2 linked regions of the Thiocapsa bogorovii genome follow. The protein of the gene in region 1 interacts with the protein of each later gene in a pairwise test. Links are inferred from orthologs where the notes say so. Each region holds a gene or a part of one and is shown in the gene's direction. Other genes may lie near its edges. The genes, in order: uvrA and uvrB.

Region 1 (8,017 bases):
GACTGCCGCAGTCTACGGCAGCAAATCGGATGTCGACGACATCAAACGCCGCTTGGAACGTTTGGAGCGGCGATTGGAGCTTCATGACGAACATTGAGTGCCGCCTGTAGTACCCGCCGATCGGTGACGCGGCGGCCACACCTGCCTTTGCATCTTCTCCGACACGGGGGCCAGCCTTATTCGTCGGCCCGTAGCCATCCGCTGCAGACCGCGCGATCCTCTGCGACGGGTGGAGGCGTTCGAGCGGCCTTTGCGGAATAATCGCGGATTGGCCGCCCACCGCCGCAGGTCTCCCAGCCCTATGGACACAATCCGCATTCGCGGCGCACGCACCCACAATCTGAAAAGCATCGATCTGGATCTCCCGCGCGAGCGGCTGATCGTCTTCACCGGCCTGTCGGGATCCGGCAAATCCTCCCTCGCCTTCGACACCATTTATGCCGAGGGGCAGCGCCGCTACGTCGAGTCGCTATCCGCCTACGCCCGGCAGTTCCTCTCGATCATGGACAAGCCGGACCTGGATCATATCGAGGGCCTCTCACCGGCCATCTCGATCGAGCAGAAGACGACCTCGCACAATCCGCGCTCGACCGTCGGCACCATCACCGAGATCTACGACTATCTGCGCCTGCTCTTCGCGCGGGTCGGCCAGCCGCGCTGTCCAGCGCATGACGAGGCGCTGGAGGCCCAGACCATCAGCCAGATGGTCGACCAGGTGATGGCGCTGCCGGAGGGCGATCGGCTCATGCTGCTCGCACCCGTCGTCTCGGCGCGCAAGGGCGAGTACCAGCGGCTAATCGGCGAGCTGCATGCACAAGGCTTCGTGCGCGCACGCATCGACGGCGATCTCTGCGAGCTCGACGACCCGCCCGAGCTGGACATCAAGAAGAAGCACGACATCGAGGTGGTGGTGGACCGCTTCCGCGTGCGGCCGGATCTCGCCCTACGTCTGGCCGAATCCTTCGAGACCGCGCTCAAGCTCTCCGGAGGCATCGCCCGCATCGCCGCGATCGACGAACCCGAGCGGCCGATGATCACCTTCTCGGCGTCCTTCGCCTGCCCGGTCTGCGGCTACAGCATCCCGGAGCTCGAGCCGCGGATCTTCTCCTTCAACAACCCGGGCGGCGCCTGCCCCACCTGCGACGGGCTCGGCATGGAGCAGTTCTTCGACCCCGCCAAGGTGGTTCTCCATCCGGAGCTGAGCCTAGCCGGCGGCGCGGTGCGCGGATGGGATCGGCGCAATGCCTTCTATTTTCAGGTGATCCGTACGCTGGGCGAGCACTATGGCTTCGACGTCGAGGCCCCTTGGAACGAGCTGAACGCCGGGGATCAGCAGCTGATCCTCTTCGGCACCGGCAAGGAGAAGATCAAGCTCAAGCTGCCACACGAGCGGGGTGCCGCCAAGGTGCGCCCCTTCGAGGGCATCATCCGCAACATGGAGCGGCGCTACAAAGAGACCGACTCCAGTGCGGTCCGCGAGGAGTTGGCACGTTATCTCTCCCACCAGCCCTGCCCGACCTGCGGCGGCTCACGTCTGAACGAAGCGGCCCGCCATGTCTTTTTGGAGGACCACAACCTGCCCGCGGTCGCCGCAATGCCCGTGGGTGACTCGCTGCGCTTCTTCGAGAAGCTGGAGCTGCCCGGCAAGCGCGGCGAGATCGGAGCGCGGGTGATCAAGGAGATCGCCACCCGGCTGCGCTTCCTGGTCGACGTTGGGCTCGACTATCTGACCCTCGACCGCAGCGCCGAGACGCTCTCCGGCGGTGAAGCGCAACGCATCCGTCTCGCCAGCCAGATCGGTGCCGGGCTTGTCGGTGTCATGTACATCCTGGACGAGCCATCGATTGGCCTGCATCAGCGCGACAATGCCCGTCTGCTCAAGACCCTGACCCACCTGCGCGACATCGGCAACACGGTCATCGTGGTCGAGCACGACGAGGAGGCGATCCGCTCGGCCGATCTGGTCGTCGATCTGGGGCCGGGCGCCGGCGTACACGGCGGCGAGATCGTCGCCCAAGGGACCGCCGAGGCGATCGCCGCCGCGCCTGCGTCCTTGACCGGACGCTATCTGTCCGGTGATCTGCGAATCGACATCCCGAGCCAGCGCAAGCCCAACGACCGGGATCGGCAGTTGCGCATCCTGGGTGCTCGGGGCAACAACCTGCGCACCGTCGATGCCGAGATCCCGGTCGGCTGCTTCGTCTGCATCACCGGGGTCTCGGGCTCTGGCAAGTCCACCCTGATCAACGACACGCTCTTCCCGGTCGCCGCGCGTCATCTCAACGGCGCCAGCCTGCAACCGGCACCCCATAGCGCCATCGAAGGGCTCGACTTCTTCGACAAGGTCGTCGATATCGATCAGAGCCCCATCGGTCGGACCCCGCGCTCCAACCCCGCCACCTACACCGGACTCTTCAACCTGGTGCGCGACCTCTTCGCCGCCGTGCCCGAGGCGCGCTCGCGCGGCTACGGTCCCGGCCGCTTCAGCTTCAACGTCAAGGGCGGGCGTTGCGAGGCCTGCAAAGGGGACGGACTCATTCGGGTCGAGATGCACTTCCTGCCCGATATCTATGTCCAGTGCGACACCTGCAAGGGCCGACGCTACAACCGCGAGACGCTCGAGATCCGCTACAAGGGCAAGACCATCGACGAGGTCCTGAACCTCACCATCGAAGACGCGCTCGAGTTCTTCTCGCCCGTGCAGCTCATCAAGCGCAAGCTCCAGACCCTCATGGACGTCGGCCTAGCCTATGTCCGGCTCGGCCAGAGCGCCACCACGCTCTCCGGAGGCGAGGCCCAGCGTGTCAAACTCAGCCGCGAGCTCAGCAAGCGGGATACCGGCCGGACACTCTATATCCTGGACGAGCCCACCACCGGCCTGCACTTCCACGACGTCAAGCATCTGCTCGACGTCCTGCACCGCTTCCGCGACCAGGGCAACACCGTGGTCGTCATCGAGCACAACCTGGATGTGATCAAGACCGCGGATTGGATCATCGACCTGGGGCCCGAGGGCGGGCACCGGGGCGGCGAGATCATCGCCGTCGGCACGCCCGAAGAGATTGCCGCGAACGACCGGTCGCATACCGGGCGATTTTTGAGGCCGTTGTTGGAGAGGGGGTGGTGAGGGGACCAATCATCGTCTCGGCCATTCGGCATCCCGCCGGATCCACGCCGCGCGGGTCGCTCCCGTCGCGCCCTGCGGACCGTTCCGAGCGGAGGCCGCAAATCGTTGCGTTGGGCCGTGTCAACCGATGGGCTCGGGCCTAAAGGGATCGAATCGAAGCTATCGAGTGACCACATCGACGGCTCGCGCCGATCCATGTTTCCCGGCCATCGCCAGCAGGTGAATTGAACCTGAACCTGCACCCTTAAACCCCGAGCTTCAGGCGGCGCAGGCCCAGGTCAAAGGCCAGCTGAGCGCACGGGAAGCCGACTACCCCGGTCTTCTTGCGGCCTGGGGCAACCTGAAGCAGAGCCCGGCAGCCGAAACCAAGACCAATCGTGCGTTGGAGGCGCGGGTCGCCGGGATCGACAGCAGCGTCCAGGCACGCAAGGGCGCCGATTCGAGTCGCTCGATCGAGGCGACCTCAGTCCCTCCACTCACTGAAGACGAAGTCCTGCTCGGCGCGTTGGGTATGGCAGGCGAAACAGGCCGCGCCACCGTCCGTGACCAGTCGCTGGTCGCGGCTGTCATCGGCCCAGCCCTCGAAGCCCCAACCGCCAGTGCCGGCGAAGCGCGCCGAATCCTTAACCATGACGCCGAGCAGTACACGGTTGCCTTCGGTGGACGCCTGGTCTTGTGTTAGGTATTCGAGCTGGTCGAACACCAGCACGGATCCGTCTGCGAAGGTGCCGGCTTGTAGTCCGGCGAGCGCCGGTTCGTTGGCATAGATGTGATGGATGCCCAGAAACGGGTCCTCGAGTGGATGGCCGGGATGGATGGTCATGGATTTGACGTGCGTCCAGCCACGGTAGGCATCTGGGTAGTCGATGAGGTCCGAGGCGACGGCCGATGTGCTCATGCCTGCGAACAGCGTCACTGAAATCAGGGTCTTGTTCATCGTGAGCTCTCCTCGTGGGTGGAATGAATCAGGCATCGAGACGAGTGTGCCGGGATCCGTCTCGGCTTTGGACCGGCTTTTAGCGGCTCTGCACACGTGTTGCAGGTTGATGCGCATCGGTCCGTCAGGACACTGGTATCGACTCGATACTGACTAAAGAAAAGCACGGCATCGAGGTTCTGTCAAGAAAGTATCGACGCGATACTATTTCCCGGCTAAGCTCGAGACATGACTTCGCTGGAGGGCTGAGCAAAGATGTCGGAGACCGCGATCAGGGAGCTTCACGACCACCTCGAGCGCCTCTGCAATCTGCTGCGGGCCCAAGCGCGTGCGGCGGGCACGGGTCTGGGCCTCCAGCCTGTGCAGTTGGATGCGCTCCACTACCTTGCGCTTTGCAACCGCTATTCCGACACCCCGCAGGCCGTGACCGAATACCTTGGGTTGACCAAGGGGACGGTCTCGCAGACCATCAAGGTTTTGCAGGCAAGGGCGCTGGTCGATAAGATGCCCGACCCCAATGACAGACGAGTGATTCACCTGCGTGTGACGGCCGCGGGCAAGGTGCTACTCGCTCAGGTCGCGCCAGCGCCCCTGCTGCGTCGGACGATGGTCGAGATGCCTGACCCCGAGGTGGACGGGTTGGTCGAGGGATTGAGGAGGTTGCTGCGAGCCGTCCAACACGCCAACGGCCTCAAGACCTTCGGCGTCTGCGCCACCTGCCGATTCAACCAGGAGACCATCACCGCACAGGGACAGGACGCAGGTCACGGATGTGGACTGACGGGCGAGACCCTCACCGACTCGGACCTCACGCGGATCTGCCGGGAACACGAGTATCCAGGCGCTGACGCAGGGCTTCTGCCACGAACGGAAGCGGTGGCCTGATGCATCGGCTGCATCGGCGCGCGATCGGCCATCCATGGAGGTGGTGGCGCGGCCTGCCGCGAGTGCGGACTCTGCGACTTGGCGAGGGAGCGGATCGCCGAGCATCTCGAAGCCCCGGCCGAGTGCCTTTTCAAGGCGCCTTATGCGCCGCGAGCGATCAGACTGCGCGCGTCCCACACACCGAGGATCGTCGGGTGATCGCGTGGGCTGCGATCCCGGTCAGGCCGCCAACAACCTTGGCGACATCGGCGCCAACTGCAACGACGTCGGTATCGATCTCCGCCTGCCCGCCCCCGCCGATTGCCCTTTTGAATGAACGACCCGGGTGCCGGCGGGGGTTGGGGAGGATCCGATTAGAATCGGTGCTCGGACCCTTTGCTCGGATCGCGCGTTTGCCGGGCAGAAAAGCGTCAGTAGGTCTTGTAAGGCAGAAATTTCCCGCTCATTCGGATCTGAACGCGGTCGCCCTTCGGGTCGGGCTCGCGTTGGATATCCATGCTGAAGTCGATGGCACTCATGATGCCGTCGCCGAACTCTTCGTGGATCAATGCCTTGATCGATGTGCCGTAGACATTGATCAGCTCGTAGAAGCGGTAGATGAGCGGATCGGTCGGCACGGCGGTAGGTAAGGACCCTTTGTAGGGGACAATCTGGAGCTGGGTGATCGCCTCATCGGGCAACCCGAGCGCGGCACCGACAGCCTTGGCCTGGGTCTCGGTGAGGGTCATCTGGCCCAGGAGGGCGGCGGTCGACCATTCTTTACTGTGGCCGATGATCTCGGCGAGCTGGGACCAGCTCAGTCCTTTCTCGAGCTTGGCGGACAGGATGAGAGCAGTGACGTCGTCGCGTGTCATGGCGTGGTCTCCATCAGTTGGATGCGTTGCGAAATGCGATGCCGGGGCTGGGCTGTTCCGTGGGGCTTGGTGTTTTGGGAAGCGGGACGACACGGGCGCCGCCGTCGAGTCCGGGACGGACGAGCGGCGGGTGCACCGGGTCGTCGACTTGCTCGCCCGCATAGGTCTTGGAGCGATTCACCAGGAAGTCGACCAAGTGATTGCGAATCCGGTAGTACTGAGGATCGTGATGAACGGTCGCGCGGGTGCGGTCACGCGGCATGGTGATCTCGACGATCTCGGCGATCTTCGCGTAGGGACCGTTGCTCATGAGCAGCACCTTGTCGGCGAGCAGGATGGCCTCGTCGACGTCGTGCGTGATCATGAAGACGGTCTGGTGCGTGGCCTGGACGATCGAGAGGAGCTCGTCCTGGATGGTGCCGCGCGTGAGCGCGTCGAGCGCCCCGAAAGGCTCGTCGAGCAGGAGCATCTTCGGCTCGATCGCAAAAGCGCGCGCGATGCCCACACGCTGTTTCATGCCGCCGGAGAGTTCGGCCGGCTTCTTATGAAGAGCCGCGCCCAGGCCGACCATCTCCAGGTAGCGGATGCTGTGGGCCTCGATCTCTTTGGCCGACCAGCGGGGCCAGCGTGAGCGCACGCCGAAGGCGACGTTGCCCAGGGCGGTTAGCCAAGGTAGCAGGGCGTGACTCTGGAAGACTACGCCGCGTTCGAGCGAGGGACCCGCGATCTCGCGACCGCCCATGACCACGCCGCCCTCGGTCGCCTCGTCCAGTCCGGCCAGGACGTTGAGGATGGTGGTCTTGCCGCATCCGGAGTGGCCGATGATGCAAGCGAACTCGCCCTTCTCGATCCCGAAAAAGATGTTTTCGAAGACGGTGAAGTCGGACGCTCCGCCTGTGCCCGGAAAACGTTTGGTCAATCCCTCGATCTTCAGAAAGGGCTGCGACATGCTGCTCACTCCTTGTAAGTGACCGCGCGTGCCAACTGCGCGAGCATGGTGTCCAGCATCATTCCGACCAGACCGATCAAGAGAATGGCGCTGATGATGTTGGTGATGGAGAGGTTGTTCCACTCGTTCCACACGAAGTAGCCGATCCCGGTGCCGCCGACCAACATCTCGGCCGCCACGATGACCAGCCAGGCGATGCCGACCGAGATCCGCATCCCGGTCATGATGGTCGGCGCGGCGGCGGGAAGGATGACCTGGAAGGCCGTGCGCAGTGGCGAGACCTCAAGCGTTCGGGCGACATTGAGCCAGTCCTTCCGCACCGAGGCGACACCGAAGGCGGTGTTGACCAACATCGGCCAGAGCGAGCAGATGAAGATCACGAACACGGCCGAGATGTCGGAGTCCTTGATGGTGTAGAGCGCTAGCGGCATCCAAGCGAGCGGCGAGATCGGTTTCAGGACCTGGATGAAGGGATCGAGCGCCTTATAGATCAAGGGAGACATCCCGATCACGAAGCCCAAGGGGATGGCAACCAGCGCCGCGAGCGCGAACCCGATCAGGACGCGCCCGATCGAGTAGATCAGCTGGGTGCCGATCCCCTTGTCGTTGGTCCCCCGATCATAGAAGGGGTCCCGGATGTGCTCCCACAGCTTCGCGCCGACATCCAGCGGCCCGGGCATCGCCGACTGCCCGCCCGTGGCCGCCTGTGCGCCGATCAGGGCCGCGTATTCGGGATCCACCGTCACCTCGCCGAGGGTCTGCTGCGTCGAGAAGTGCCAGACACCGACGAAGACCCCGAAGAAGAGTACCGATAGGATCGGTGCTGCCCAGAAGCTGGTTGGCTTCATCCGTCAGGTCCTCCGGATCGGGAAGCTCTCGATATAGGCCTCCGGCTTCGACGGATCGAACGGCTTGCCCATGACCGAGAAGGCCATCACCGGATCGGTCGGTGCCTCCATGCCGACCTCTGTCATGAGACGAGCCGCATCGGTCGCCAGGAAGACCTCGCGTGCCACGTTCGCATAGTCGACATCGCCATCGATCTGCCCCCAACGCTTCATCTGAGTCAGGATCCAGATGGCGAAGGATTCGTAGGGGAAGGGGTCGAAGTCGATCCGATCGGGATCCCGGACGATATTGCCCAAACCGTCGGCGAAGGTCCCGGTGAGAACCTGTTCAACCACCGTGACCGGCTGATTGAGGTAGTTGGCCGGGGCGATCGCTGCGGCGATCTCCTTGCGGTTTTCGGGTTTGCGGGCATAGGC
Region 2 (7,596 bases), 100 kb from region 1 along the record:
CGGCGTTTCGAGATCCTGGCCCGTCAGGTCTTCGTCCGCTTCCGGGCACTTCTGATGGAGCCGATGGCCTTCACCTATGCCGAGCGACACGACAACATCGAAGCCATCTACAAGAAGCTCACCGAGCGGCGCGACACCGCGGACGTCACCGAGCTTCTGAAGGAGCTGCACCGCATTGTGAATCAGGCCATCCGCGCCGACGCACCGGGGGACGACCAAACCGTGGGGCTGACCTACGATCTCAGCCGGATCGACCTGGAGAAGCTCCGCGAAGAGTTCGCGAAGAAGGTCAACCATAAGGCGACGGCACTCCAGGACATCCGCGAAATCGTCGAGCAAAAGCTCGCCGAGATGCTTAGGCACAATCCGAAACGGATGGATTATTACAAGCGTTACCAGCAGATCATCGCCGACTACAACCGCGAAAAGGACCGGGTCACGATCGAGGACACCTTCACCGAGCTGACGGACCTGATTGAGGGTCTTGATGCCGAGCAGAGACGCGCTGCCGAGGAGGGTCTCAGCGAAGATGAGCTCGCGCTCTTCGACCTGCTGCAAAAGGAGACGCTCGGCAAGGCGGAACGCGAACAGGTCAAGCAGGCGAGTCAGTCCCTGTTGGCGTCACTGCGCGAGCTGCTGTCGCCCATGGAGCGATGGACAGAAAAGGAGCAGACCCAAGCCGAAGTCGAAATCTTCATCCTCGATCGGCTCTACACTGAGCTGCCGTCGCCACCCTTCACGGACGACGATAAGCAAGAAATGGCCGCGGTCGTCTATCGCCACGTCTGGCAGCAGTCGGTGAGCGGCGCACTCGGAATGGCGGCTTGACGCTCATGGAGCAGGCGAACGTCGTGTCGATCTGTTAAAGGCAGTGAGGTTGAAGCACGTCTTCGATTTCGAGGGAGCAGATCGCGCGAGCCAGCGCCCAATTCCCATCCGATTACGAAACTCCGCATGGCCCTCAACCAACATCAACTGAATAAATATCAGAGTTTTATGCAGAGATCGAGGCAATGACCGGGCAACGTCGAAAGCTGCGGCAGCGGGGTCCCCCAGGCAAAACGGAAGCGCCGAGGACGCGGGAGAGTCTAGGCAACAAGAGATGCAGCTCTAGATCAACTGAACCTGACCCTTTCTTCGAAAGATCCGCTACTTATAACGCCAGCAACACAAGCGGGAGTTCGACCCGGACGCCGTTCTGAATTGTTTCGGCCCAGGGAACCGCCAGCAATGTCGCAGATCGGCGGCGAAGGATTCCAGTAACTTACTGTTTTATAAGCATTCCGGCTTTAGGTTAGCGCCATTCGAGCCAGGCCCCTCTTATCGGTGCCTTGACCGCTTGCCGACACAGCTGTACATCGCAATACGACCGAGGACGAGGCCAGACGATAACCACTTCGAATCGAGATCGAACCTCGCGCGGCCGAAATGGATGGTCGGGTTCAATCTCGCCTTCACCATGGCGATCCATTGGAGCGTGCTTTCGTAAAGATCGGCCCGTCACGGTGACAGAAACACCCGCCGTTATGGCGGATTTTCTGTGCCGACGTGGATCGTTGCTGACGCCTTAATGAGGGCCAGACGGGGATTTCGTGGGGACAGTGAGCGCGAAAAGCAGAAGGGGTCGCAGGCGGAAACCTGTAACCCCTCGATTTATTGGCTCCCTGGGACGGGCTCGAACCGCCGACCTAGTGATTAACAGTCACCCGCTCTACCGACTGAGCTACCAGGGATCTATGGTAGCCCGCAATGTTAGCCGGGCACCCGGGTGGAGTCAAGATCGCGAAGATGCTGCATTTATGCGACCGCAGCGGCGATCCGCTCCAGCGCCTGCTCCAGATTCGCACGGCTGGTGGCGATCGAGATGCGCGCGTAGCCGTTGAGGCCGAAGGCGGAGCCGGGCACGAGGGCCACGCCGGCCTTCTCGATCAGGTATTCCGCGAAGTCCAGGTCGTTGGCGATTCCGGGGAGCTTGTCGATCGCGCCCTGCACCTTCGGGAAGACGTAGAAGGTGCCGTCGGTCGGCAGACATTCGATGCCGGGGATCTGGTTGAGGCGTTCGACCACGAAGTCGTGGCGCTCGTGGAACGCCTTGAGCATGACGCCGATGCACTCCTGCGGGCCTTCCAAGGCGGCTTGGGCGGCGACTTGGGAGATGGAGGTCGGGTTGGAGGTGCTCTGGCCCTGCACCTTCTTCATGGCCTTGATGATCTCGGCCGGGCCGCCAGCATAGCCGATGCGCCAGCCGGTCATGGAGTAGGCCTTGGAGACGCCGTTGAGGACCAGGCTCCGCGGGTAGAGCTCCGGGCAGGCGTTGACGATGTTGACGAAGGGCTCGGGGCTCCAGCGGATGTGCTCGTACATGTCGTCGGTGGCAACGAGGGTGCGCGGGAACTCGCGCAGCACCTCGCCGAGCGCTTCAAGCTCCTCGCGGCTGTAGGCCATGCCGGTGGGGTTCGACGGACTGTTGATGACGACCAAGCGGGTCTTGTCGGTGAGGGCGCCCTTGAGCTGTCCGGGGGTGATCTTGAAGCGCTGATCGGCCCCGGCATGCACAAGCCCGGGCGCGCCGCCGGCGAGCAGGACCATATCCGGATAGGAGACCCAGTAAGGCGCAGGGATAACGACCTCGTCGCCCGGATCCAGAAGCGCTTGGGCGAGGTTGAAAAAGCTCTGCTTGCCGCCGCAGGAGACCAGGATCTGGTCGTGGGCATAGTCCAGCCCGTTCTCGCGCTTGAACTTGTCGATGACGGCTTGCTTGAGCTCGGTGGTTCCGTCGACAGCGGTATATTTGGTGAAGCCGGCGCGGATCGCGGCGATCGCCGCTTCCTTGATGTGATCGGGCGTGTCGAAGTCAGGCTCACCGGCGCCAAGCCCGATGACGTCCTTGCCCGCGGCGCGCAGGGCCTTGGCGCGGGCCGTGATGGCCAGGGTGGCGGAGGGTTTGACAGCCTGAACGCGCGCGGCGAGCTTGATGGTCATCGGGTGTCTTCTCTGGGCTCTTGTGGTAGGGCGATGATAGTCGTGACTGGACATGCGGTGTCTCGCTCCCAATCATAACGAAACCGCAAACACCCGGCACGTACTCCGATGTCCGAACGCCCTTTTCAACTGGTCTCGCCGTTTGCCCCCGCGGGCGATCAGCCCGAGGCGATCCGCCGCCTGGTGGAGGGCCTAAGTGACGGGGAGTCTGCGATGACCCTACTCGGCGTGACCGGCTCGGGCAAGACCTTCACGATCGCCAACGTGATAGACCGGGTGCAGCGCCCGGCCTTGGTCCTGGCGCCGAACAAGACCCTCGCGGCCCAGCTCTACGGCGAGATGAAGGAGTTCTTCCCGCACAACGCCGTGGAGTATTTCGTCTCCTATTACGACTACTACCAGCCCGAGGCCTACGTCCCTTCGACAGACACCTATATCGAGAAGGACTCCTCGATCAACGAGCACATCGAGCAGATGCGTCTCTCGGCGACCAAGGCGCTGCTGGAGCGTCCCGATGTCATCATCGTGGCGAGCGTCTCCTCCATCTACGGCTTGGGCGACCCGGACGCCTATCTTAAGATGGTGCTGCATCTGAACCGCGGCGATCTGATCGATCAACGCGCCCTGCTGCGCCGGCTCGCCGATCTGCAATACCGGCGCAACGAGATCGAGCTCTCGCGCGGCACCTACCGGGTGCGCGGCGACGTGATCGACATCTACCCGGCCGAGTCGGACGACGAGGCGCTGCGGGTCGAGCTGTTCGACGAGGAGATCGAGAACCTATCGCTCTTCGACCCGCTCACCGGCGAGCAGCTGCGCAAGGTCCCGCGCTATACGGTCTTCCCGAAGACGCACTACGCCACGCCGCGCGAGACCATCCTGAACGCGGTCGAGCAGATCAAGGTCGAGCTGAAGGACCGGCTGACCTGGCTGCGGGACAACGACAAGCTGGTCGAGGCCCAGCGCCTGGAGCAGCGCACCCTGTTCGATCTGGAGATGATGCTCGAGGTCGGCTACTGCTCCGGGGTCGAGAACTACAGCCGCTATCTCTCCGGACGCGGACCCGGCGAGCCGCCGCCGACGCTGTACGACTATCTGCCGGCGGATGCCATCGTCGTTATCGACGAGAGTCATGTCACCGTTCCCCAGCTCGGCGGCATGTACAAGGGCGACCGCTCGCGCAAGGAGAACCTGGTCGACTACGGCTTCCGGCTGCCCTCCGCGCTCGACAATCGCCCGCTGCGATTCGAGGAGTTCCAGGCCCGCCAACCCCAGACCATCTATGTTTCGGCCACCCCGCGCGACTATGAGATCCAGCACTCGGGCGCCGTCGTCGAGCAGGTGGTCCGACCGACCGGCCTAGTGGACCCGGAGGTCGAGGTCCGTCCCGCGCTGACCCAGGTCGACGATCTGCTCTCCGAGATCGGACTGCGGGTCGCCGCCGGCGAGCGGGTTCTGGTCACGACGCTCACCAAGCGCATGGCCGAGGATCTGACGGAGTATCTCAACGAGCACGGGGTGAAGGTCCGCTATCTGCACTCGGACATCGACACGGTCGAGCGCGTCGAGATCATCCGCGACCTGCGCCTGGGCGAGTTCGACGTCTTGGTCGGGATCAATCTGCTGCGCGAGGGGCTCGACATGCCGGAGGTCTCGCTGGTGGCCATCCTGGACGCGGACAAGGAGGGCTTCCTGCGCTCGGAGGGCTCCTTGATCCAGACCATCGGGCGCGCCGCGCGCAACGCCAACGGCAAGGCGATCCTCTATGCCGATCGCGTCACCGGCTCCATGCGCCGTGCCATCGACGAGACCGAGCGGCGCCGCTCCAAGCAGATCCTTCACAACACCGCCGAGGGCATCACGCCTCAGACCATCCGCAAGGCGGTCGCCGACATCATGGAGGGCGCCATCCCGGGCGCGCCCATGAAGGCACGCAACTATGCCAAGGTTGCCGAGGAGATCATCGAATACGCCACCCTGACGCCGCAGCAGATGTCCAAGAAGCTCAAAGCGCTGGAAAAGACCATGTACCAGCACGCGAAGAACCTCGAGTTCGAGCAGGCCGCCGCCGTCCGGGATAAGATCAAAGAGTTGCAGGGACGCGGGCTTGCGGCCTGAGGTTTTTCGGCTCGAGTCCGAGCGCGGTAGCTCGATCCGGCGACGCACTTCATGTTGAGAGACACCTACGCCGAAAACCGATCGATACGCTGCCGACATCGTCGCTTGGTCCGATCAGGCATCAACCGCCACGCCCCGGCAGAACAATCGGTCCCGGTACCGAGACCGCGGGGCTCGGCGAATCGGTGACCGGATCCACCGGCTTGCGCCGAGGACGGACCACGCGAGAGCGACGCCGCGGACGTTGTGGCCGCACGCGCGTGCGCCGCAGCCGTGCATCCGCCTCGTCGGGAGCATGCTCGAAGACGGCGCACACAAGGCTCAGGATCACGAAGATCCCGGAAAGGCACAGCAGGATGACGAAGAGGTCAGTAAGGGTGTTCATCGTCGGCTCCGCAGGGTTTGCACTGGACGGAACCACAGCATGCCGCGGTGGGTGGCTCAAAACGTGAGCCCGCGACCCCGGATACTCGACCGTTCGTCGGTCGAGCACCGTCGGTCTATCGTGCCGCACGACGGACCGGTCTTTTTCAGGGATGACGAGGACGGGTGTTAGACTTGCCGCGAGCGCAGAGCGCAGCGAGCCCGAAGACCCCATGCAAGACATTCAAGACACGTCCCGACCGGCGACCTCCGAGCGACTGGCGGTTGTCCTGCGCCGCGCGACGGCCGAGACACATGAGGCGGTCGAACGCTTGCCCCTGATGACCCGACTCACGTCGCCGACGGTCACCCGCGAAGACTATCTCAAGTATCTGCATGCCTTGGCCGATGTCTACGCGGCCCTGGAGGACGGCCTGCTCGACGCGCTGGACGAGGAAATCCGCAACGATCTGGGGGTTCGACGCAAGTTGCCGGCGATCCTCAAGGATCTTGCTGAGCAGGGCCAGCCGCACGTGCTGCGCACCTCGGCCCAGCTCGCCCCGAGCGGGGCAGCTGCCGCGCTGGGCGGCCTCTATGTGCTGGAGGGTGCAACGCTCGGCGGTCGGGTGATCGCGAAACACCTGCGCCGCTGTCTTGGCCCGGTGCTGGGCTCCGCCGGTTTCCTAGACTTTCACGGCAAGCAGTCCGCGGCGGCCTGGAAACGCTTTGCGAACATCCTCGACAGCCTTCCCGTCCACGGTCGCATGGATCCGTCCGAGGTGATCGCAGGCGCACTTGCGACCTTTACGGCGATTCATCGGATGCTCGAAAGCCCAGGCGCATGGAGCGCACCCGCACGGGCAGATCCGTCTCCCGTCGGATTGCCGTGCCGGAGGCGGAGACACCTGAGGGACTCGGTTCCACCCACCAACGAGGATTGATGAAGGACGACAAGCAAGGGTCGGAAACGCTCGGAGTGGATCGCGGGATCGAGGCTGGACACTATGCGGCGCCGGGCGAGCCGTTGTCGCAAACCCGCGTCTTTCACATCCGATCCATCGGCCATGACCGACATCCGCTGACCCGCGTCGGTCGCTTTCTGCTCAGAGCGTTGGGCAATCTGGCGCTGCTCTCGATCGCGCTGGTCTTGACGCTACGCTGGGTCGACCCGCCCGCATCCGCCTTCATGCTGCGGCACGCCTTTAACCTCTGGCGACTCGACCAATCGCCGCCCTACTATCATCAGACCTGGGTACCCTGGGATCGGATCTCGCTGCCGACTCGCCTGGCGGCCATCGCCGGCGAAGACCAGCGTTTTCCGAGCCATCGGGGTTTCGACCTGATCGAGATTCGCCTGGCTTGGGCCGACTATAAAAACGGCGGACGCCTGCGCGGAGCCAGCACCATTACGCAACAGGCGGCCAAGAACCTCTTCCTCTGGCCGCGTTCGGATCTGCCGCGCAAGCTGCTCGAGGCCTGGTTCACGCTGCTGATGGAGCTCCTGTGGCCGAAGGAGCGCATCCTCGAGGTCTATCTGAACATCGTGCAGTTCAGCCCCAACACCTACGGTATCGGCGCGGCCAGCCTGCGCTATTTCGATCGACCGGCGAGCGAGCTGACCATGCGCGAAGCCTCGCTGCTGATCGGCGTGCTGCCTGCGCCCGGACATTATCGTCTGGACAAGCCCTCGGAACGTTTGGAGCGACGCGCGGCCTGGATCAGCGATCAGGCGAGCCGACTGGGTGGCATCCGTTACCTGGACCAGCTTTAACGCCGGATTTCGGGTTTCCGGATCCGGGGTCAAAGGCCGCGGCGGCGCGCGACGGCATCCGCAAGCTCCTGCAGCATCGGCACCGTATCGTCCCAGCCGATACAGGCATCGGTGACGCTTTGACCGAAGACCATACCGTCGCTCGAGGCTAGGTCTTGCCGTCCCCCGACCAGGTGACTCTCGATCATGACGCCCATGATGCCGCGATCCCCGCGCGCGATCTGACCGGCGACGTCCTGGCAGACCCGCACCTGTTTTTCGGGGCGCTTGCGGCTGTTGGCGTGGCTGAAGTCAATCATGATCTTTGGCGTCAGACCGGACTCGATGATCTGCTCCGCGGCGATGCTCACGCTCTCCGTATC

Evidence for each region.
Region 2: the proteins of uvrA (region 1) and uvrB interact in binary tests that used the Escherichia coli proteins (3 or more experiments, as listed by UniProt). The link is inferred for Thiocapsa bogorovii from one-to-one orthologs.

The regions. Positions count from the first base shown.
Region 1 is NZ_CP089309.1:2,095,056-2,103,072, forward strand. What follows is about bases 1-3,327. They hold uvrA (excinuclease ABC subunit UvrA), read left to right. Parts: upstream 1-301; coding sequence 302-3,127; downstream 3,128-3,327. Other genes in these bases: LT988_RS09515 (hypothetical protein), read left to right, coding at 1-97. Also shown: LT988_RS09525 (cytochrome P460 family protein), read right to left, coding at 3,591-4,064; LT988_RS09530 (MarR family winged helix-turn-helix transcriptional regulator), read left to right, coding at 4,320-4,949; cynS (cyanase), read right to left, coding at 5,360-5,803; LT988_RS09540 (ABC transporter ATP-binding protein), read right to left, coding at 5,817-6,752; ntrB (nitrate ABC transporter permease), read right to left, coding at 6,758-7,600; LT988_RS09550 (CmpA/NrtA family ABC transporter substrate-binding protein), read right to left, coding at 7,604-8,017. UniProt on the Escherichia coli protein: The UvrABC repair system catalyzes the recognition and processing of DNA lesions. UvrA is an ATPase and a DNA-binding protein. A damage recognition complex composed of 2 UvrA and 2 UvrB subunits scans DNA for abnormalities.
Region 2 is NZ_CP089309.1:2,194,949-2,202,544, forward strand. Bases 2,690-5,595 are described here. They hold uvrB (excinuclease ABC subunit UvrB), read left to right. Parts: upstream 2,690-3,090; coding sequence 3,091-5,100; downstream 5,101-5,595. Other genes in these bases: LT988_RS09910 (pyridoxal phosphate-dependent aminotransferase), read right to left, coding at 2,690-2,982; LT988_RS09920 (hypothetical protein), read right to left, coding at 5,222-5,485. Also shown: LT988_RS09900 (type I restriction endonuclease subunit R), read left to right, coding at 1-828; more of LT988_RS09910, read right to left, coding at 1,798-2,689; LT988_RS09925 (biliverdin-producing heme oxygenase), read left to right, coding at 5,697-6,404; mtgA (monofunctional biosynthetic peptidoglycan transglycosylase), read left to right, coding at 6,404-7,234; LT988_RS09935 (3-deoxy-7-phosphoheptulonate synthase), read right to left, coding at 7,264-7,596. UniProt on the Escherichia coli protein: The UvrABC repair system catalyzes the recognition and processing of DNA lesions. A damage recognition complex composed of 2 UvrA and 2 UvrB subunits scans DNA for abnormalities.